4 regions of the Kitasatospora sp. NPDC051853 genome follow, and region 3 is predicted to be linked to each of the others. Evidence: riboswitches for the same ligand, from Rfam matches in the RefSeq annotation. Region 3 holds a riboswitch; each other region holds the start of a gene.

Region 1 (4,972 bases), on a different contig from region 3:
CACCTGGTTGTCGGCGGGCAGCCGCTTGCGGGTGACGCCGCTGGCGACCATCGAGACGTCGCACAGGATCGGCGCCCCGGCGTTCAGCGCGGCGCGCGCGTCGGCGACCACCTTCGGCGACCAGAGCAGGTCCTCGACCAGGTCGGTCATGCCGCAGGCGTGGATCATCCGCACCGCGACCTGGGCCACGTCGGCCGGCAGGTGGGCCAGGTCGGCCTCGGCCCGGATGGTGGCAAAGGACTCGCGGTAGATGGCCGCGCCGTCCTTCTCGTACTCGATCACCGGATTTCTCCTAGAGAGCCCCGGCCTTCGGGCCGGGGAGAGGGGGACCCCCACCCAGAGGACAGGAGAGGGGCTTTGGGTCGAAGCCGCGAAGCGGCGGTGTTCTCTGCGTGTCCTGGGTTACCTCTCTGACTGTCGGTGAAGGGCGGTAGGTTGTGGACCGTGACGACTGGACGGGCTGCGGAGGACGCCGGGCACGCCCGGTACACCTACCGCCTGCGCGTGTCGTCGACCGCGCTCGGTGCCCTCGAAGACGAGTGGGGCAAGTGCCGGTGGGTGTGGAACGAGTGCCTGTCTGTGTCCCGCAGAGTCCATCTGCTGAACAAGACCGCGAGCGAGAAGCTGACATGCGGTCCGGCGCGGCTCGACAAGATGCTGACCGAGGCCCGTAGCGCAATGGCGTGGCTGCGGGAAGGGAGCTCGGTGCCACAGCAGCAGACAATCCGGGACTTCGCGAAGTCCCGTGCGAAGGCGCTCCAGGACGTCAGAGCGAAGCTGCCAGCATCTCAGCGGGCCGGGCTGCCGAAGCCGAAGAGAAAACGGGATGCGCTCACGTCGCTGAACTACACGCGGCGTGGTTTCCGGCTCAGAGCTGGCCGTCTGCACCTCGCCGGGGGGATTGTCCTGACCGTGGTCTGGTCGCGTGAGCTTCCCGCCAACCCGTCGTCGGTGCGCGTGTACCGGGACAGCACTGGCCACTGGTACGCAAGCTTTGTCGTCCCCGTCGCAACGGAGCCGCTGGCCGCGACAGGCCGCGTGATCGGCGTCGACTGGGGCGTGAAGGACACTGCCACCACCACCAGCGACGCTCACGATCTGCCGCATGCCGAGCACGGCAGGACGGCCGCACAGCGCCTCGCCCGCTACCAGCGTCAGATGGCGCGTCGTCGCGCCCCGAAGGGGAAGCCGCAGACCCGGGGCTACCGCAAGGCGCAGCAGCAGGCAGCGAAGCTGCACAAGAAGGTAGCCAGACAGCGCCAGGACACCGGCCGCAAGTGGGCGAAGAGCGTGGTCCGCGACTTCGATCACATCGCCGTGGAGGACTTCCGTCCGAAGTTCCTCGCCAGGACCACCATGGCCAGGAAGGCGTCCGACGCCGCGATCGGCGCGACCAAAACGGCGCTGATCGAGATGGCCCGCAAGCACGGCCGTACCGTGCACCTGGTCCACCCCGCGCACACCACGATGGACTGCGCGCACTGCGGAGCGAGAGCCAAGCACCGCCTACCTCTTTCGATGAGAACGTATACGTGCACCGCCTGCGGAGTCTCCTCACCGAGAGACAAGAACTCCGCTCGCGTGATGCTCGTCCGGGCTGGTCTCAACCCGGCTGGTGTTGATCTTCTAAGCCCTGCCCGTCGCTGACGGTCAGGCTGAGTGAGCCAGGAATCCCCGTCCTTCAGGGTGGGGAGGATGTCAATTCGTCCTCCGGGCCTCGGCTACCGCCTGGGCCATCTGTTCCATCGTCAGGTCATGCGTGGTCCTTGCAGAGATCCGATGGTTCGTCACCCGGTACATGTCCGATCCCGTGGCCAGCACGTCGACCCACTCCCCGGCGGGGTGGCCGCAGCGCCGTTCGCAGCCGGACCAGTGCACCGGCAGCCCGGGCACCCCGGCGGTCTCCAACGCCCGGGCGGCGTCCGCCCGTACGTCCGCGAGCGACTTGGCGCAGCCCGGCGCGCCGGTGCAGGCGGTGGCCAGCTCCCAGGGCGAACCGGGCGTCAGGCGCAGCCCGGCGGCGGCCAGTTCGCCGACCGCCGTCGCCCCGGGGAGTACGACGCTGCGCCACGGGGTGATCCGCAGCTCTCCGGCGCAGGCCCCGGCCAGCGCCCGCCACTGGGCGGCGGTCACGCTGCCGAAGCGGGTGCCGGCCACGACCCCGCCGCCGAACGGTCCCAACTCGGGGGCGCCGCCCGCGAAGACGGGCAGCGGCTCGGCGCCCGGGTCGAGCAGCTGGGCGGCCTCCCGGACGAACCAGGCCTTCACCCCAGCCGCTCGTACCGCCGTCAGGAACTCCTCGGCGGCGGCCAGCGCGGCGGCGGGAGCGGTCCCGGGGGCGACCCGGCGGGCGGTGGCGGCCCGGCCGAGGCGCAGCAGCGCGCCGCCGCCGGGCGTTGCGATCAAGGTCACATCGGCGTCCAGGGAGGCCACGTCGCCGCGGCCGTCGTCCAGGACGAAGAGGAACAGTCCGGCCAGTCCGGCGGCCGGCGGGCTGGCGCACAGCAGCGCGTCCAACTCCCGCGCCCAGGCCCGGACGTCGGCGCTGCCGAGCCCGTCCAGCCCGGAGAGCGGCGAGGCGATGACGTTGCGGACCCGCTCGTGGGTCTCGGAGGGCAGCAGCCCGGCAGCCCGCAGCAGGGCACCGAGCTCGGCCCCGGCGTCCTCGGCCAGGCCCCGCAGCTGGACGTTGCCGCGCGAGGTCAGCTCCAGCCGCCCGTCGCCGAGCCGCTCGGCCGCGTCGGCCAGGGCGAGGGCCTGAGCGGCCGTCAGCAGGCCGCCGGGAAGCCGGACCCGGGCCAACGCCCCGTCGTCGGCCCGGTGCAGCCGCAGCGCTCCCGGGCAGGCGTCACCCCGGTCGCGGTCGGGCCCGGAGGCGGCCTCCCGCCCGGCTGCGGAGGCACCGCCCCGGTCGCGGTCGGACGCGCCGGGGCGTGACTCGGCGACGGGCGGCGTGGGTGGCATGGCCGCGAGCATACCCACGTTCCGCCGGTTTGCTCCTGTCCGCTGCGTCACGTCCGCGCGACCCTCCGTCCCCGGCGGCACGGCCCGCTCTCCCCGACCACCCGACCCTCCGTCCACCCTCCCGTCCTCCCCCGCCCGCACCGGTGATCACCTGACAGACCTTCGGGACCCTGGTCCGCAACCCGGGCGCACCCCGTACGATGCTCCCCGGGTGGGCGCACAGCCCAGCCAACGCCAGCGACGGCGCTATGGGGAGGAAACCGGTGCGAATCCGGTGCGGTCCCGCCACTGTGACCACGGTTCGGCCGTGGGAGCCAGGAACTCCTGCCGTCCTCACACCAGCCCGGGGCGCGGACCCCGAGGAAGGCTCCGCCGTGCCCGTGCGCCGTACACCAGCGCTCCGTCGCGCCGCCGTCTCCTCGTGCCCGCCGCCGTCCCGGCGTGAAGTCACGGCCGGGAGGGCCTCCGCATGATCCTGCTCCTCTCCACCTCCGACACCGACCTGTTGAGCGCCCGCGCCTCGAACGGTCCGGTCCCGTACCGGCTGGGGAACCCGGCCCGGCTCGGGGTGGACGACCTGCCCGCGCTGCTGGAGGGCACCGACCTGGTCGTCGTCCGGCTGCTCGGCGGCCGCCGGGCCTGGCAGGAGGGCCTGGACGCGCTGCTCGCCGGGCCGCGCCCGGTGGTGGTGCTGACGGGCGAACAGGCCCCGGACGCCCAGCTGATGGAGCTCTCCACGGTGCCCGCCGGCCTGGCCGCCGAGGCGCACGCCTACCTGGCGCACGGCGGCCCGGCCAACCTGGCCGAGCTCGGCGCCTTCCTCTCCGACACCGTGCTGCTCACCGGCCACGGCTTCGCGGCGCCCGCCTCCGCGCCCGCCTGGGGCCCGTTGGAGCGTCAGGCGGCCGACAACGACGGCCCGCTGGTGACGGTGCTCTACTACCGCGCCCACCACATGAGCGGGAACACCGCCTTCGTGGAGATCCTCTGCCAGGCGATCGAGGCCACGGGCGCCCGGGCGAAGGCGATCTACTGCGCGACCCTGCGCGGCGCCGAGCCGGAGCTGCTGGCCGAGCTGGCGCAGGCCGACGCGCTGGTCACCACCGTGCTGGCGGCCGGCGGCACCCGCCCGGCCGACGCGCAGGCCGGCGGCGACGAGGAGGCCTGGGACGCCGGCGCGCTGGCCGCGCTGGACCGCCCGATCCTCCAGGCGCTCTGCCTGACCTGGTCCCGCGAGCAGTGGGAGGCCAGCGACGACGGCCTCTCCCCGCTGGACACCGCGACCCAGATCGCCGTGCCGGAGTTCGACGGCCGCCTGATCACCGTGCCGTTCTCCTTCAAGGAGCTGGACCAGGACGGCCTGACCGTCTACGCGGCGGACGCCGAGCGGGCCGCCCGGGTGGCGGGCATCGCGGTCGCCCACGCGAGGCTGCGTCACGTCCCGGCCGCCGAGCGGCGGTTGGCCCTGGTGCTCTCCGCGTACCCGACCAAGCACGCCCGGGTGGGCAACGCGGTCGGCCTGGACACCCCGGCCTCGGCGATGCGGCTGATGGCCCGGCTGCGCGCCGAGGGCATGGACATCGGCACCGACGTCCCCGGCCTGGACCTCACCGGCGACGGGCACGAGGGCGACGAGCTGATCCACGCGCTGATCGCGGCCGGCGGCTACGACCAGGACTGGCTGACGGAGGACCAGCTCGCCCGCAACCCGGTCCGCATCCCGGCCGCCGACTACCGCCGCTGGTACGCCGAGCTGCCGCAGGGTCTGCGCGAGCAGGTCGAGGAGCACTGGGGCCCGGCCCCCGGCAACCTCTACGTGGACCACTCGCAGAACCCGGACGGCGACATCGTGCTGGCCGCGATCCGCTCCGGCAACCTCCTCGTGCTGATCCAGCCGCCGCGCGGCTTCGGCGAGAACCCGGTCGCGATCTACCACGACCCGGACCTGCCGCCGAGCCACCACTACCTGGCCGCCTACCGCTGGATCGAGGCCGCGCAGGCCGACGGC
Region 2 (4,972 bases), on a different contig from region 3:
CCTACCGGGCGGGCGTCGCCCAGGCCGCCGGGTCGGCGGACCGGCTGCGTTCCGTCTGGGGGACGGCAGGGGCCGCGGGCTGAGAACGGCCTGTTCAGGGGCCTTCTCCCCCGATGCTCAGAGGCTGCTCAGAACGGCGTGGCCAATGGGTGGGGACCTGACGGAGACACCGGGGAGTTCCACCGAAGCGGTCCGGAGCGGGGCAGCATGTGGCCGAGCCACGTGATCGTGGCCCCAGCCGTCGGCGCGCTCGGGGACCCCGGGCGGACCCCGGCGGCCCGAACCGCAAGGACATGCCCATGGACTCCACCAGAACCCGTCCCCAGCAGGGCGACCCCACCACCGGTCGCCCGTCGGCGGAGAACGGACAGCCGCAGGACGGCCTGCACGCCGGTCTGAAGAATCGTCACCTGTCGATGATCGCGATCGGCGGGGTGATCGGCGCCGGCCTGTTCGTCGGGTCGAGCGCCGGGATCGCCAAGGCTGGCCCGGCCATCCTGCTGTCGTACCTGCTGGTCGGCGTGCTGGTGGTGCTGGTCATGCGGATGCTCGGCGAGATGGCGGCCGCCAGCCCCGACCCGGGCTCCTTCTCGGCGTACGCGGACCGGGCGCTGGGCCGCTGGGCCGGGTTCTCGATCGGCTGGCTGTACTGGTTCTTCTGGGTGGTGGTGCTCGCGGTGGAGGCCACCGCCGGGGCGGTGATCCTGGAGGGCTGGGTCCCGGCCGTGCCGCAGTGGGCCTGGGCGCTGATCGTGATGGCGGTGCTGACCGTCACCAACCTCGGCTCGGTCGCCTCGTACGGCGAGTTCGAGTTCTGGTTCGCCGGCATCAAGGTGGTGGCGATCGGGGTCTTCGTGGTGATCGGCCTGCTCGCCGTCTTCGGGCTGCTGCCGGGCTCCGACAACCCGGGCGCCGGTCTGGCCCACCTGACCGACACCGGCGGCTTCTTCCCGCACGGGGCCGGGGCGGTGCTCACCGGCGTGCTGATGGTGGTCTTCTCCTTCATGGGCAGCGAGATCGTCACGCTGGCGGCCGGCGAGTCGGCCGACCCCCGACGGGCCGTCACCCGGGCCACCAACTCGGTGATCTGGCGGATCGCGGTCTTCTACCTGGGCTCGATCCTGGTGGTGCTCACCCTGCTGCCGTGGAACGACCCGGCGATCACCGCCAAGGGCTCCTACGTGGCCGCGCTGGACTCGATCGGCATCCCGCAGGCGGGCACCATCATGGAGGTGGTGATCCTCACCTCCGTCCTGTCCTGCCTCAACTCCGGCCTCTACACGGCCTCCCGGATGGCCTTCTCGCTCGGTGAGCGCGGCGACGCGCCGGCCGCCTTCGCCCGGGCGAACCGCCGCGGCGTGCCGGTGGCGGCGATCCTCGGCTCGGTGGTCTTCGGCTTCGTCGCGGTCTACTTCAACTACGCGTTCAAGGACACCGTGTTCAGCTTCCTGCTGAACTCCTCCGGGGCGATCGCGCTCTTCGTCTGGCTGGTGATCTGCTGCACCCAGCTGCGGATGCGCGGCATCCTGCTGCGGGAGCACCCGGAGGGGCTGACGGTGAAGATGTGGCTCTTCCCGTGGCTGACCTGGGCGGCGATCGCGATGATCGTCTTCGTGATCGGCTACATGTTCACGGACGACGAGAACCGCGAGGTGGTCTCGCTCTCGATGGCGGTGGCGGCCGTCGTGGTGCTGCTCGGCGTGCTGCACGGCCGGCGCAAGCGGGCCGGGGCCGGGGCGCTCAGCGGATCGTGAAGCCCGGGTGCTCGGTGGCCGGGGAGCTCCAGCGCTCGGCCACCGAGTCCACCCGCCCCGGGGTTTCGCCGCCGCGCAGCCACTCCAGCAGGCGCAGGCAGCCGTCCCGGCCGCCGTCGGCCAGCACCTCGACCCCGCCGTCGGCGAGGTTGCGGGCGTAGCCGGTCAGCCCGCCGATCGCCTCCGCCCGCTCCCTGACGGACCATCGGAAGCCGACGCCCTGCACGAGTCCGTGGACGAGGGCGGTCAGCCGGGCACGGTCGTCGCTCATGCGCCCACCGTACCCGGCCGGAGCGCCGGGTCAGCGGTAGCCGGTGGTGTCGGCGGGGCGGCCCGGGTCCTGCACCTCGACCAGGTAACGCCAGGCGTCCGGGCGGGAGCCGTCGAGGTCGGTGAAGCCGTACTCGCGGGCCAGCTGCCCGCTGGAGAGCGACCGCCCGTTCCACCGGGCCCGGTCCGGGTCGGCGGCCAGGGCGGCCACCGCGCGGCCGACGTAGGACGGGGTCTCCGAGATGGCGAAGTGCGGGACCTTCCCGAGAGCGTCGCGCCAGGTGGCCTCGGTGACGCCGAAGGTCTCCAGCATGATCTCCGAGCGCATCCAGCCCGGGGTGAGCGCCACCGCCGTGGCGCCGCGCGGCCCGAGCTCGTGGCCGAGGGCGAAGGCCATCCGCAGCACCGAGGTCTTGGCCAGGTCGTAGAAGAGGTTGATCCGGTAGTTCTCCCGGTTGTACTCGGCGGTGCCGTCGGTCATCTCCACCACCAGCCCGCCGGGGGAGCGCAGCAAAAGCGGCAGCGCGTGGTGGCTGGTGACGGCGTGCGTCTCCACCGCGAGGCGCAGCAGCCGCAGACCGTTCGTCAGGTCGTGCTCCCAGACCGGGGTGTCCCACTGGAAGAGGTGCTCGGCGCCCCAGATGTCGTTCACCAGCACGTCCAGCCGCCCCTGCTCGGCGTCGATCCGCCGCACCAGCGCCTCGACCTGCTCCGGCACCAGGTGGTCCGTCACCACCGCGACGCCGCGCCCGCCCGCCGCGTCCACCAGCTCGGCGGTCTCCTCCACCGTCTCCGGCCGGTCGTACTCCGAACGGCGGCCCCGGGTGGAGCGGCCGGTGCAGTACACGGTGGCGCCGGCCGCGCCCAGCTGGACCGCGATGCCCCGCCCGGCACCCCGGGTGGCTCCCGCCACCAAGGCCACCCGTCCCGTCAGTTCCCCTGCCACGGCCGCTCCTTCGCTCGTCCTCGCCCGTCTTGGCCCGTCGGGTCGTCCCGTCGCGAACGCTACCGATCGGGTGCGACGGGTTCGGGTACGCGCGGAGCGCGCCGCCGGATGTGCCGGGTGCCACAGGGAAGGGCCCCTTACAGGTGAGGTGAGCCTTGCTATGCTGCCAGGGCGTCCCGAGGGAGAAGTCCGGTGAGAACCCGGCGCTGACCCGCAACGGTGGAACGGACCTTGACGGTCCGTGAGTCCGATCGCCCCCGGCGGCGCGGTCCTCCCGAGAACTCGCCGCGGACTGCGAGGGGATGCCGAACGGCGCGCCCGCCGGAGCGCGCGGACGCCCGCCGTCCGCCGCCGCGCGGGGCACGGCCGCTCGCGCCCCCGTACGCCCGGGGCCCGACCGAAGGCCCAGCCGTTGAGCAGCGCGACCACCGTCACCGGACCTCCCGGCGGCACCACCAGCCGGCCCGGCCCGGCACCCGCCCGGCCACCGCTGCGCACCGGCCCGCTGGCCCTCGGCCTCGGCGCCGCGTTGCTGGCCTCGCTGGTCTGCGGAGTCGCCCTCGGCTCCTCGGGGCTGAGCCTCGGTCAGGTCGCCCACTTCCTCCAGGCCGGGCTCACCGGCGGGCGGATCGACGCCGACCAGGTGGCCGGCTACACCATCGTCTGGGAGATCCGGCTGCCCCGGGCGGTGCTCGCCGCCGTGGTCGGCGCCGGGCTCTCCGCCGTCGGCGTCGCCGTCCAGGCCATGGTCCGCAACGCGCTGGCCGACCCCTTCGTGCTCGGCATCTCCTCCGGCGCCGCCGTCGGCGCCAACGCGGTGCTGCTGCTCGGCGCCTTCGCCTCGCTGGGCGTCTGGGCGCTCTCGCTCTCCGCCTTCAGCTCGGCGCTGGCCGCCATGGTCCTGGTCTACGCGGTGGCCCGCACCGCCCACGGCCTCACCCCGCTGCGCCTGGTCCTCACCGGCACCGCCCTCGCCTACGGCTTCTCCGCCGTCACCTCGCTGATGGTCTTCTCCGCCGAACGCGGCGAGGCCGCCCGCACCGCGATGATGTGGCTGCTCGGCAGCCTGGGTGGCGCCACCTGGGCCTCCGTCCCGATCGCGGCGGCCACCGTGCTGGCCGGACTGGTCTACCTGCTGGCCGCCGCCGGCAGCCTGGACGCGCTGGCCATGGGCGACGAGACGGCCGCCGCCCTCGGCGTGGACGCCGCCCGGCTCCGGCGGGCGCTCTTCCTGGTGACCGCCGCCGTCACCGGCACCGTGGTCGCGGTCAGCGGGGCGATCGGCTTCGTCGGGCTGATGGTCCCGCACCTGGCCCGGATGCTGGTCGGGGCCGGCCACCGGCGGGTGCTGACGGTCGCTCCGCTGCTGGGCGCGGTGCTGCTGGTCTGGGTCGACATCGTCTCCCGCCTGCTGCTCGCCCCCGCCGAACTCCCGGTCGGGGTGATCACGGCGGTGCTCGGCGTGCCCTGCTTCCTGCTGCTGATGCGGCGACGCGCCTACAGCTTCGGCGGCCGCTGATGGGGGCCCGGGAGCGGACGGGGCCGCAGGCCGCCCACGACCCGGCGGGAGGCCACCGGTGAAGGTCGAGATCGACGCGGTCTCGGTGGAGATCGCCGGGGCGCGGCTGGTGCACGAGGCCACCCTGAAGGCGGCGAGCGGGCAGGTGATCGGGCTGGTGGGGCCGAACGGCAGCGGGAAGTCCACCCTGCTGCGCACCGTCTACCGGGCGCTGCGCCCGAGCAGCGGCACGGTCCTGCTGGACGGCGAGGACCTGCACGGGCTGACGCCCCGTGAGGGCGCCCGCCGGGTGGGGGCGCTGCCGCAGGAGACGGTGGCCGAGTTCGACTTCACCGTCGCCGAGGTGGTCGGCATGGGCCGCCTGCCGCACCGCCGGGGCTCGGACCGACCGGCGATCGGGGGGTGGCGTCGCGGCGCCGGGGCACGCACCTCGCCGGCTTCTCCTCAGTCGCCGATGCTCCGCATGGACTCCCTCGTCGGCAC
Region 3 (4,972 bases):
CGGGTGGTGGCGGCGTCGATCTCCAGCTGCCGGTCCACGGTGATCGGGTGGTGGACGGTGGTGACCAGCGGGAAGCCGTGCCGGGCCAGGCCGAGCAGGCCGTAGCCGAGGGTCTGGTTGTCGTGCACCACGTCGTAGCGGCCCTTGTGGGCGGCCAGGTACTGCCGGGCCCGGAGCGAGAAGGTGAGCGGCTCGGGGAAGCCGCCGGTGCGCATCCCGGCCACCTCCAGCACGTCCACCAGGCTCCGGTACTCGCCGAGCGCGGGGGTGCGGAAGGGGTCGTCGGCCCGGTACAGGTCCAGGCTGGGCAGCTCCACCAGCCGGACGCTGCCGGGGCCCTCGACCTCGTCCAGCACGGGGTAGGGCTGGGCGCCGATCACGTCCACGTGGTGGCCGAGGCGGGCCAGCTCGCGGGAGAGGTGGCGCACGTACACGCCCTGGCCGCCGCAGTACGGGTCGCCCCGGTAGGAGAGCAGGGCGATGCGCAGCGGTCGCGGCGGCAGCGCGGTCATCCGGGGCTCCTGTCCCCTACTCTCCGTCCGCGCGCGGGCGGCGGGAAGTAGATCACGTTTCATGCTTGTTCGGGCCTTGAAGATACCCGGCCCCGGGCCCGGAGGCGGCCGGGCGGACCCCACCTTGCTACTGACGGGTACGTCAGCGCCGGAGAGCTCCATTCTGACTGCTCCACGGGGCGCGCCGACCCGGCGTTCACTGTGACATAGCTCTCCCGACGCCTTCCCGCTGACGTGTCCTCACCTGCCGCCCCGTGGTTCAATCACCCCCGTCCGGTACGTCCGTCCATCCGCCCGGGGAGGGCCGCATGACCACCACCGCCGCCCCCGGCGCCGGGCTCACGCCCCGTCAGGCCGAACGCCGCCGCCGCATCCTGCGGGCCTCCACCGCGCTGGCCGCCCGGGGCGGGTACGAGGCGGTGCAGATGCGCGAGGTGGCCGAGACGGCGGAGGTCGCGCTCGGCACCCTCTACCGCTACTTCCCCTCGAAGGTGCACCTGCTGGTCGCGGTGATGCAGGAGCAGCTCCAGCACCTCCACGAACAGGTCCGCCGTCACCCCCCGACCGGGGACGACCCGGCGGCCAGGGTCGCCGAGACCCTGACCCAGGCCTTCCACGCGCTCCAGCGCGAGCCCCGGCTCGCGGAGGCCATGGTGCGCGCCCTCTCCTTCGCCGACCGCTCGGTGAGCGCCGAGGTCGACGCCGTCTCCGCCGTCACCTCCGCCATCGTCCTGGACGCCGCCCAGCTGGGCCCCACCCCCACCCCCGCCCAGCAGGCCGCCCTGCGCGTGGTCGCCCACACCTGGCACGCCACCCTGCTGGCCTGGCTCTCCGGCCGCACCTCCCTCGCCGAGGTCCGCGCCGACCTGCACACCGCGGCCCGCCTGCTGACGCTCTGACGGCCCGAGCCCCCGTCAGGGCGCGGTGTACCCCCTGGGCAGCACGATGCTCTTGGTCTCCAGGTACTCGGCGAAGCCCTCGGGGCCGAACTCGCGGCCGACGCCGGACTGCTTGTAGCCGCCGAAGGGGACGCCGCAGTCGAGGTTGAAGGTGTTGACCGCGTAGGTGCCGGTGCGGATCCGGCGGGCCACGTCCAGGCCGCGTTCCACGTCGGCGGTCCAGACGCTGCCGGAGAGGCCGAACTCGGAGTCGTTCGCCAGCCGGACGGCCTGCTCCTCGTCCTGGTAGGGCGTCAGGCAGACCACCGGCCCGAAGACCTCCTCCTGGGCGATCCGGCTCGCGTTGTCCACGTCGCCGAACAGCGTCGGCTCGACGTACCAGCCGCGCTCCAGACCGGCCGGCACCCCGCCGCCGGTGAGCAGCTTGGCGCCCTCCGCCTGGGCCAGCGCGATGTAGTCGAGGCTGCGCTGCCGCTGACGGGCCGTCACCAGCGGGCCGACCGCGGTGGCCGGGTCGAGCGGGTCGCCGACCGGGAGGGCGGCGACGGCGGCGGTGAGGCGTTCGGCCAGTTCCTCGTAGTGGGGGGCGGGGGCCAGGATCCGGGTCTGGGCGATGCAGGCCTGGCCGTTGTTGAGGTAGGCGGAGGCGACCAGGGAGCGGACGGTGCGGTCCAGGTCGGCGTCGGGGAGCACGATCGCGGCGGACTTGCCGCCGAGCTCCAGGGTGACCTTCTTCAGGGTGCGGGCGGCACTGGCCATCACCAGCCGCCCGGCGGCCACCGAGCCGGTGAAGGAGACCTTGTCCACGCCGGGGTGGCCGACCAGGTACGCGCCGGTCTCCCGGTCGGCGGGCAGGATGCTCAGCACGCCCTCCGGCAGCCCGGCCTCGCGGACCACCTCGGCCAGCACGTACGCGTCCAGCGGGGTCTCCGGCGAGGGCTTGAGCACCACGGTGCAGCCGGCCAGCAGGGCGGGCGCCAGCTTGGAGGCGGCGGCGAACTGCGGCACGTTCCACGGCACCACGGCCGCCACCACCCCGGCCGGCTCGCTGCGCACCAGGGCCCGGCCGAAGGCCCCGGCCCGCAGCTCCTCGAAGGGGTGCGCCTCGGCCACCTTGATGTAGGAGTCCCAGATCGCCACCGGTCCGTGGGCCTGCGCGGGCACGCTCCAGGAGATCGGGGAGCCGTTCTGGGAGGTGATCAGCTCGGCCAGCTCCCGGGCCCGGGCGGCCAGGCCGTCCTTGATCCGGCGCACCACCGCGATCCGCTCGGCCGGCGACAGCCGGGGCCAGGGCCCCTCGTCGAAGGCCCGGCGGGCGGCGGCCACCGCGCGGTCCACGTCCGCCTCGGCGGCGTGCGGAACCCGGCCGATCACCTGCTCGGTGTGCGGGGAGACCACCTCGATCACCGCGTCCCCCGCGGGGGCGCTCCAGACGCCCCCGATGAACAGCTCGCCGTGCTCCACGACCCCGGTCATCCCCGACTCCTCCACCCGACGGACCGAAAAACTGGTACCAGTTCTAGTCCGTGGGGAGGGGCGGCGTCCAGACCGTGTCGGTACGGAGCGCGACGGCCGGAAGGTTAGAGTCTTGAACCGCTGGTACAACTTCATCCGCTCCTCGTCGGGGGAAGCCGGTGGGACTCCGGCACTGACCCGCAGCCGTGAAAGTCGAAATGCCCGTCCGGGAGCGAGCGGCCACGTCGAGGTCCACGGGCGGTCCGGCCGGACCGCCGTACAACCGCTCAGTGAAAGGTCCACCCACCGCCATGCTCACCACCGCCCGCGCGGGCGCCGCCGCCCTGGCCACCGCCGCCCTGCTGGTCGGCACCGCCGCCCCCGCCCTCGCGGACACCCCGTCGGCCTCCCCCTCCCCGGTCACCGCGCCCGCCGCGGTCTACGGCAAGGGCGACCCCACCTACGACGGCGTGTGGCGGCAGTCGCTGGCCCTCACCGCGCTCTCCGCCTCCGGCGTGGTGCCCGCCGACGAGGCGGTCAACTGGCTCACCGGCCAGCAGTGCGCGGACGGCGGCTGGCCCTCGTTCCGGGCCGACACCTCCGCCGCCGCCGCGACCACCGGCGCCTGCGACCCGAAGGCCGAGGACACCAACGCCACCGCCATGGCCGTCCAGGCGCTGAGCAAGCTGGACGGGCACCAGAACTCCGTCAGCCGGGGCGTCGAGTGGCTGAAGAAGGTCCAGAACGCGGACGGCAGTTGGGCCTACAACCCGGGCAACCCCGGTGACGCCAACTCCACCGGACTGGCCGTCAGCGCCCTGCTCACCGTCGGCGCCGACCCGGCCACCGTGGCCAAGGACGGCAAGAGCGCCTACGACGGCCTGGCCCTGTTCCAGCTCGGCTGCGCCGCCCCCGTCGGCCAGCGCGGCGCCTTCGCCTACCAGCCCGCCCCGGACGGCTCGCTCGCCCCGAACGGGCTGGCCAGCGCCCAGGCCGCGCTGGCCGCGGCCGGCGGCAAGCTGCCGGTCACCAACACCAACCGGGTGGACGCCGCCCCCAAGCCGCTGGACTGCTCCGCCGCCACCTCCGGCCCGGTGCCGCGCGCCGCCTCCGCCGAGGCGGTCTCCGCCCACCTGGCCGAGCAGCTGGCCGCCAACGGCCAGCACCTGATGCTCACCACCCCCGGCGCCGCCCCCACCCCCGACTACACCGCCACCGCCTGGGCCACGCTCAGCCTGATCCAGGCCGGGCACCCCAAGGAGGCCGCCAGCGCCGCCGACTGGCTGGCCGGCAACGGCTACGCCTGGGCCGCCAAGGGCGCCTCCGGCACCGACGCCTCGGCCGCCGCCACCCTGGTGCTGACCGCCCAGGCCGCCAAGCTCGACCCGCTGAACTTCGGCGGCAGCAACATCCTCCAGCTGCTGATCGACGCCGGCCCGGCGCCCAAGTCGGTGCCGGCCGCCGCCAGCGCCGCCGCCTCGGAGTACCCCAAGGGCACCAAGGCCCCCGGCTCCTCCATCACCGAGGCCGACGACAACGGCGGCTTCTCCCCGTTCTGGCTGATCGGCGTCGGCCTGCTGATCGGCATCGGCGGCGGCCTGCTGCTCAGCCTCCAGCGCAAGCGCGGCACCCACACCCCGGGCGGCGCGGCCAAGCCCGCCGCGAAGACCGAGAACGGCACCGGCAAGGGCGACGAGCAGAAGTGACGCCCCGTCGACCCCGTGCGGCGGTGGCGGCCCCGGCCCCCACCGCCGCACTCGCCCTCCCGCTCGCCTTCCTGCTCGCCCTCCTGGCCGCCCTCCTGCTCGCCCTTCTGACCGCGCCCCCCGCGCACGCCACCGGCTACCGCTACTGGTCGTTCTGGAAGGCGGCCGGCTCCGGCTGGACGTACCAGCAGCAGGGCCCCGCCGTGTACGTGCCGCCGGACGGCGCCGTGGACGGCTGGCGCTTCGCGGTCAGCCCGGACGGCGGGCAGGACGCCGCACGCCCCACCGGCACCGGGGACTTCGCCGCGCTCTGCGCCGCCACCCCCGCGCAGCCCGGCAGGAAGCGGGTGGCCGTGGTGCTCGACTTCGGCACCGCCGCCGACGCCCCGTCCGGCGAGAC
Region 4 (4,972 bases), on a different contig from region 3:
CCCCCACCACAGCGCAACCAGTGCTGACCATCCGTCAGACCGGCACACCCGTAAGGCCCGGGAGGCGCCTGGGCGGGCGCCTCCCGGGCGGTACGGTCAGCCGGCCAGCTCGGCGCGGACCGTCCTGGCGGCCTCGACCAGGTTCTCCAGCGAGGCGCGGGTCTCCGGCCAGGCACGCGTCTTCAGGCCGCAGTCGGGGTTGACCCAGAGCCGTTCGGCCGGAAGGGCGGCGAGACCGGCGCGGAGCAGGGCGGCGGCCTCCTCGGCGGAGGGGACGCGGGGGGAGTGGATGTCGTAGACACCGGGGCCGACCTCGCGGGGGTACCCGGCGTCGGTGAGCTCGTGGGCGACCTCCATGTGGGAGCGGGCCGCCTCCAGGGAGATCACGTCGGCGTCCAAGTCCTCGATGGCGCCGAGGATTTCACCGAACTCGGCGTAGCACATGTGGGTGTGGACCTGGGTGTCGGCGCGGACGCCCGAGGTGGTGAGGCGGAACGCCTCGGTGGCCCACGCCAGGTAGCCGGCCCGGTCGGCGGCGCGCAGCGGCAGGGTCTCGCGCAGGGCGGGCTCGTCCACCTGGACGACCGCGGCCCCGGCGGCCTCCAGGTCGGTGACCTCGTCGCGCAGGGCGAGGGCGACCTGGCGGGCGGTGTCGCCGAGCGGCTGGTCGTCGCGGACGAAGGACCAGGCGAGCATGGTGACCGGGCCGGTGAGCATGCCCTTGACCGGACGGTCCGTCAGGGACTGGGCGTAGCGCTGCCAGTCGACGGTCATCGGGGCGGGCCGGGAGATGTCGCCGGCCAGCACCGGGGGCCGGACGTACCGGGTGCCGTAGGACTGCACCCAGCCGTGCTGGGTGGCGAGGTAGCCGGTGAGCTGCTCGGCGAAGTACTGGACCATGTCGTTGCGTTCGGGCTCGCCGTGCACCAGGACGTCCAGGCCGGCCTTCTCCTGGTACTCGATCACCTCGCGGACCTCGGCCTCCATCCGCTCCCGGTAGGCCGCCGCGTCGATCCGCCCGGCCCGCAAGTCAGCCCGGGCAAGCCGAAGTTCAGCGGTCTGCGGGAAGGAGCCGATGGTGGTGGTCGGCAGCACGGGCAGGGCCAGCCGGGCCCGCTGCGCCGCCGCCCGCTCGGGGTAGGCCTGGCCGCGTCGTGCGTCGGCCTCGGTGGTGGCCGCGACCCGGGCCCGGACGGCCGGGTCGCGGGTGATCGGGGAGCCGGCCCGGGACGCCAGGTCGGCGCGGTTGGCGGCGAGTTGGGGCGCGATGGTGTCCGTGCCCTCCCGCAGGCCCCGGGCGAGCAGGGCCGCCTCGGCGGTCTTCTGCCGGGCGAAGGCCAGCCAGCGGGCGATCTGCGGGTCCAGCTCGCGCTCGGCGGTGGCGTCCAGCGGGACGTGCAGCAGCGAGCAGGACGGCGCGACGTCCACCCGGTCGGCCAGGCCGAGCAGGGTGGCCAGGGTGGCGAGCGACTTCTCCAGGTCGTTGACCCAGACGTTGCGCCCGTCCACCACCCCGGCCACCAGCCGCTTGCCGGGCAGCCCGCCGACGGCCGCGAGGTCCGCCAGGTTGGCCGCGGCGGGCCCGGTGAAGTCCAGGCCGACCCCCTCCACCGGGGCCTTGGCGAGCACCTTCAGCGCCTCGCCGGCCCGGTCGAAGTAGGTGGCGACCAGGATCTTCGGACGGTCGGTGAGGGCGCCGAGGTCGCGGAACACCCGGGTGGCGGCGTTGAGTTCGGCCGGGGTGCGGTCCTGGACCAGGGCGGGCTCGTCCAGCTGGACCCACTCGGCACCGGCCGACTTGAGCTCGGCCAGCAGCTGGGCGTAGACCGGCAGCAGCCGGTCGAGCAGGGTGATCGGCTGGAAGCCGGCGGACACGCCGGGGGCCGGCTTGGCCAGCAGCAGGTAGGTCAGCGGGCCGACCAGGACCGGGCGGCCCCGGTGGCCGAGCCCGATCGCCTCGCGCAGCTCGCCGACCGCCTTGGCGGAGTCGGCGGTGAAGACCGTGTCCGGTCCCAACTCGGGCACCAGATAGTGGTAGTTGGTGTCGAACCACTTGGTCATCTCCAGCGGCGCGACCTCCTGGGTGCCGCGGGCCATGGCGAAGTAGCCGTCCAGCGAGTCGGCCTCGACGGCGGCGCGGTGGCGGGGCGGGATCGCGCCGACGGCCACCGTGGTGTCCAGGACGTGGTCGTAGAACGAGAAGTCCCCGGTGGGGACTTCGGTGATGCCGGCTCCGGCGAGGCGGCGCCAGTTGGCGCACCGCAGTTCGGCGGCGGTGGAGCGGAGGGCGGCGGCGCTGACGGTGCCCTTCCAGTAGCCCTCGACCGCCTTCTTGAGCTCACGGTCCGGCCCCTGCCGGGGGTAACCGTAAACGGTGACCTGCGAGGCGGTGGTGCTGGTGGTCACGGAGACTCTCCTTCGCGAGTCGCGCTGCGATCCCGGGAGGGCGCGCGGGCGAGGAGGTGTGACAGCGCGGACGCGGCACCAGGATGTGCCCGTCCGTTCCGCCGACCCGCCCACGAGGTCACCGAGATCACCGCGTGCGGGGTGCACACGGGCAGTGGCAGGTCTTCGGACTCGCGGGCACATCCGTCCTGGACAGGGCGGACACCTAGTGGCCGTCGCTTCCCGGGCCCGTCACGGGCCCAGTGCGTGTGACGGCGGTCGTTCCCACTCACCGCTGCGGGGCAGTCCCGGACTGGCCAGATGAAAGGCGTCACCGGGTTCCCTCTTACGACGCACCTGACAGGCTGTCAGGGCGAACCGACTGCGGTTCCCACCCTAGGCCCCCGCGCCGGTCCTGTCCCGCACGTCCGCATGCCGGAAGCGGATTCGAGACGGGGCCCGGGACCACGGTCCCGGGCCGGGGCGGTCCCCGGAGCACGTTCCCGGGCGCCATCTCGTCCTCGCCGGCGACGGATTGACGGTGCGTCGGATGATCCTCTGGGAGGGCGCCGGGACGAGGTCCGGCGCCCGAACCGGAGGGGCCCGACGATGAACGAGCACGCACCGCAGCACGCACCGCAGCACCACCGCCAGACCCGCCGCACCACCCGCCGAGGGGTGGCCGCCGCCGTCACCGCCGCGACCGCCACCGCCGTACTGGCCGGGGTCCTGGCACCGGCCGAGGCCTTCGCCGGCCCACGGCGGGACGTCGTGCAGCAGCGCCTCGACGCGCTGGTGAAGGACGACGGGATGCCCGCCGCCCTGGCCACCGTGAAGGGCCGCGACGGCCGCAGCCGCAGCTACACCGCCGGTGTCGGCGACGTCGTCACCAAGGCCAAGGTGCCGGTGGACGGGCAGGTACGGATCGGCAGCAACACCAAGGCGTTCACCGCCGTGGTGGTCCTCCAGCTGGTCGCCGAGGGCAAGGTCGGCCTGGACGCCGCCGTCGACACCTACCTGCCGGGCCTGGTGCGCGGGGAGGGCATCGACGGCCGGAAGATCACGGTCCGTCAGCTGCTCCAGCACACCAGCGGCCTGCCCGAGTACGTGAACCAGGGCGCCGTCCTGAGCGACCCCGGGCGCTACTACGAGCCGCGCGAACTCCTGGACGCCGCGCTGGCCCAGAAGGCCCACTTCGCCCCCGGCACCCAGTGGGAGTACAACAACACCAACTACCTGCTGGCGGGCCTGATCATCCAGAAGGTCACCGGGCGCCCGCTCGGCGAGGAGGTCACCAAGCGGGTGATCGACCGGATCGGCCTGCGCCACACCTCCTTCCCCGCCCCCGGGGACAGGACGATCCACGAGGCCCACCCCAAGGGCTACCAGCGCACCGCCGACGGCTCGCTGCGCGACTACACCGAGCTGGACCCGTCCTGGGGCTGGGCAGCCGGCGCCGTCGTGTCGACCAACAGCGACGTCAACCGGTTCTACGGCGCACTCCTGACGGGCCGTCTGCTGCCCGCGGCCCAGCTGGCCGAGATGCGCACCACCGTCCCCGCCGAGGCGATCGGCCCCGGCGCCCGCTACGGGCTCGGGCTGGTCAGCCGCCCGCTCTCCTGCGGCGGCCTCGCCTGGGGCCACGGCGGGGCGATCCCGGGCTTCGAGACCGTCGGTGGCGTCACCGAGGACGGACGCGCCGTCAACGTCGCGGTGACCACCATCCCGGCCCCCGAGACCGCGAAGCGCGTGGAGCAGGTGGTGGACGCGGCGCTCTGCCGCTGACCCCCGCCCACGGCACAGTTCCCCCGCACCAGTGGAGTCCTGATGAACCAACAAGCCCTGCAGCGGCTGCGGTACGCCGTGACGGCGACCGCCGCCGTCGGGCTCGCCCTGACCGCCTTCGCCCCGGCACCGGCCGAGGCCTCCGCCGGGCCGCGCCCGGACGTCGTGCAGCAGCGCCTCGACGCGCTGGTGAAGGACGACGGGATGCCCGCCGCCCTGGCCACCGTCAAGGGCCGCGACGGCCGCAGCCGCAGCTACACCGCCGGTACCGGCGACCTGGCCACCGGCGCCCCGGTCCCGGTCGACGGGCAGATCCGGGCGGGCAGCAACACCAAGGCGTTCACCGCCGTGGTGGTCCTGCAACTGGTCGCCGAGGGCAAGGTCGGCCTGGACAGCAGAGTGGACACCTACCTGCCGGGCCTGCTGCGCGGGGACGGCTTCGACGGCCGGAAGATCACGGTCCGTCAGCTGCTCCAGCACACCAGTGGCCTGCCCGACTACATGGACGCGCCCGCGCTGGCCGACTTCACCGCGATCCAGTACCGCTACTTCGAGCCGCGCGAACTCCTCGACGGAGCACTGGCGCAGAGGGCCCTGTTCGCCGCCGGGACCGGCTGGGCGTACAGCAACACCAACTACCTGGTGGCGGGCCTGCTGATCCAGAAGGTCACCGGCCGCCCGTTCGGGGAGGAGGTCACCAAGCGGGTGATCGACCGGATCGGCCTGCGTCACACCTACGTCCCGGCAGTCGGGGAGACCAGGATCCGCGAGGCCCACCCGCACGGCTACCTGCGCACCGCCC

What was found. Region 3 has a riboswitch for cobalamin ahead of ACIA8O_RS07275 (prenyltransferase/squalene oxidase repeat-containing protein). Riboswitches for the same ligand answer to the same signal wherever they lie in the genome.
Region 1: another riboswitch for cobalamin. It lies ahead of cobN (cobaltochelatase subunit CobN); the one in region 3 lies ahead of ACIA8O_RS07275 (prenyltransferase/squalene oxidase repeat-containing protein).
Region 2: another riboswitch for cobalamin. It lies ahead of ACIA8O_RS26635 (FecCD family ABC transporter permease); the one in region 3 lies ahead of ACIA8O_RS07275 (prenyltransferase/squalene oxidase repeat-containing protein).
Region 4: another riboswitch for cobalamin. It lies ahead of metE (5-methyltetrahydropteroyltriglutamate--homocysteine S-methyltransferase); the one in region 3 lies ahead of ACIA8O_RS07275 (prenyltransferase/squalene oxidase repeat-containing protein).

The regions. Positions count from the first base shown of each region.
Region 1 is NZ_JBITBY010000007.1:27,369-32,340, reverse strand. It holds gene ACIA8O_RS20600 (precorrin-8X methylmutase) at 1-282, opposite strand, end outside; gene ACIA8O_RS20595 (RNA-guided endonuclease InsQ/TnpB family protein) at 445-1,647, shown strand; gene ACIA8O_RS20590 (cobalamin biosynthesis protein CobG) at 1,699-2,976, opposite strand; cobalamin riboswitch at 3,189-3,311, shown strand; gene cobN (cobaltochelatase subunit CobN) at 3,434-4,972, shown strand, end outside.
Region 2 is NZ_JBITBY010000009.1:401,166-406,137, forward strand. It holds gene ACIA8O_RS26615 (patatin-like phospholipase family protein) at 1-83, shown strand, start outside; gene ACIA8O_RS26620 (amino acid permease) at 300-1,754, shown strand; gene ACIA8O_RS26625 (acylphosphatase) at 1,741-2,025, opposite strand; gene ACIA8O_RS26630 (SDR family oxidoreductase) at 2,056-2,970, opposite strand; cobalamin riboswitch at 3,125-3,244, shown strand; gene ACIA8O_RS26635 (FecCD family ABC transporter permease) at 3,461-4,489, shown strand; gene ACIA8O_RS26640 (ABC transporter ATP-binding protein) at 4,548-4,972, shown strand, end outside.
Region 3 is NZ_JBITBY010000002.1:578,707-583,678, forward strand. It holds gene ACIA8O_RS07260 (glycosyltransferase family 4 protein) at 1-512, opposite strand, end outside; gene ACIA8O_RS07265 (TetR family transcriptional regulator) at 821-1,411, shown strand; gene ACIA8O_RS07270 (aldehyde dehydrogenase) at 1,427-2,887, opposite strand; cobalamin riboswitch at 2,992-3,111, shown strand; gene ACIA8O_RS07275 (prenyltransferase/squalene oxidase repeat-containing protein) at 3,157-4,572, shown strand; gene ACIA8O_RS07280 (SCO2322 family protein) at 4,569-4,972, shown strand, end outside.
Region 4 is NZ_JBITBY010000017.1:46,272-51,243, reverse strand. It holds gene metE (5-methyltetrahydropteroyltriglutamate--homocysteine S-methyltransferase) at 97-2,406, opposite strand; cobalamin riboswitch at 2,545-2,783, opposite strand; gene ACIA8O_RS36330 (serine hydrolase domain-containing protein) at 2,995-4,170, shown strand; gene ACIA8O_RS36325 (serine hydrolase domain-containing protein) at 4,213-4,972, shown strand, end outside.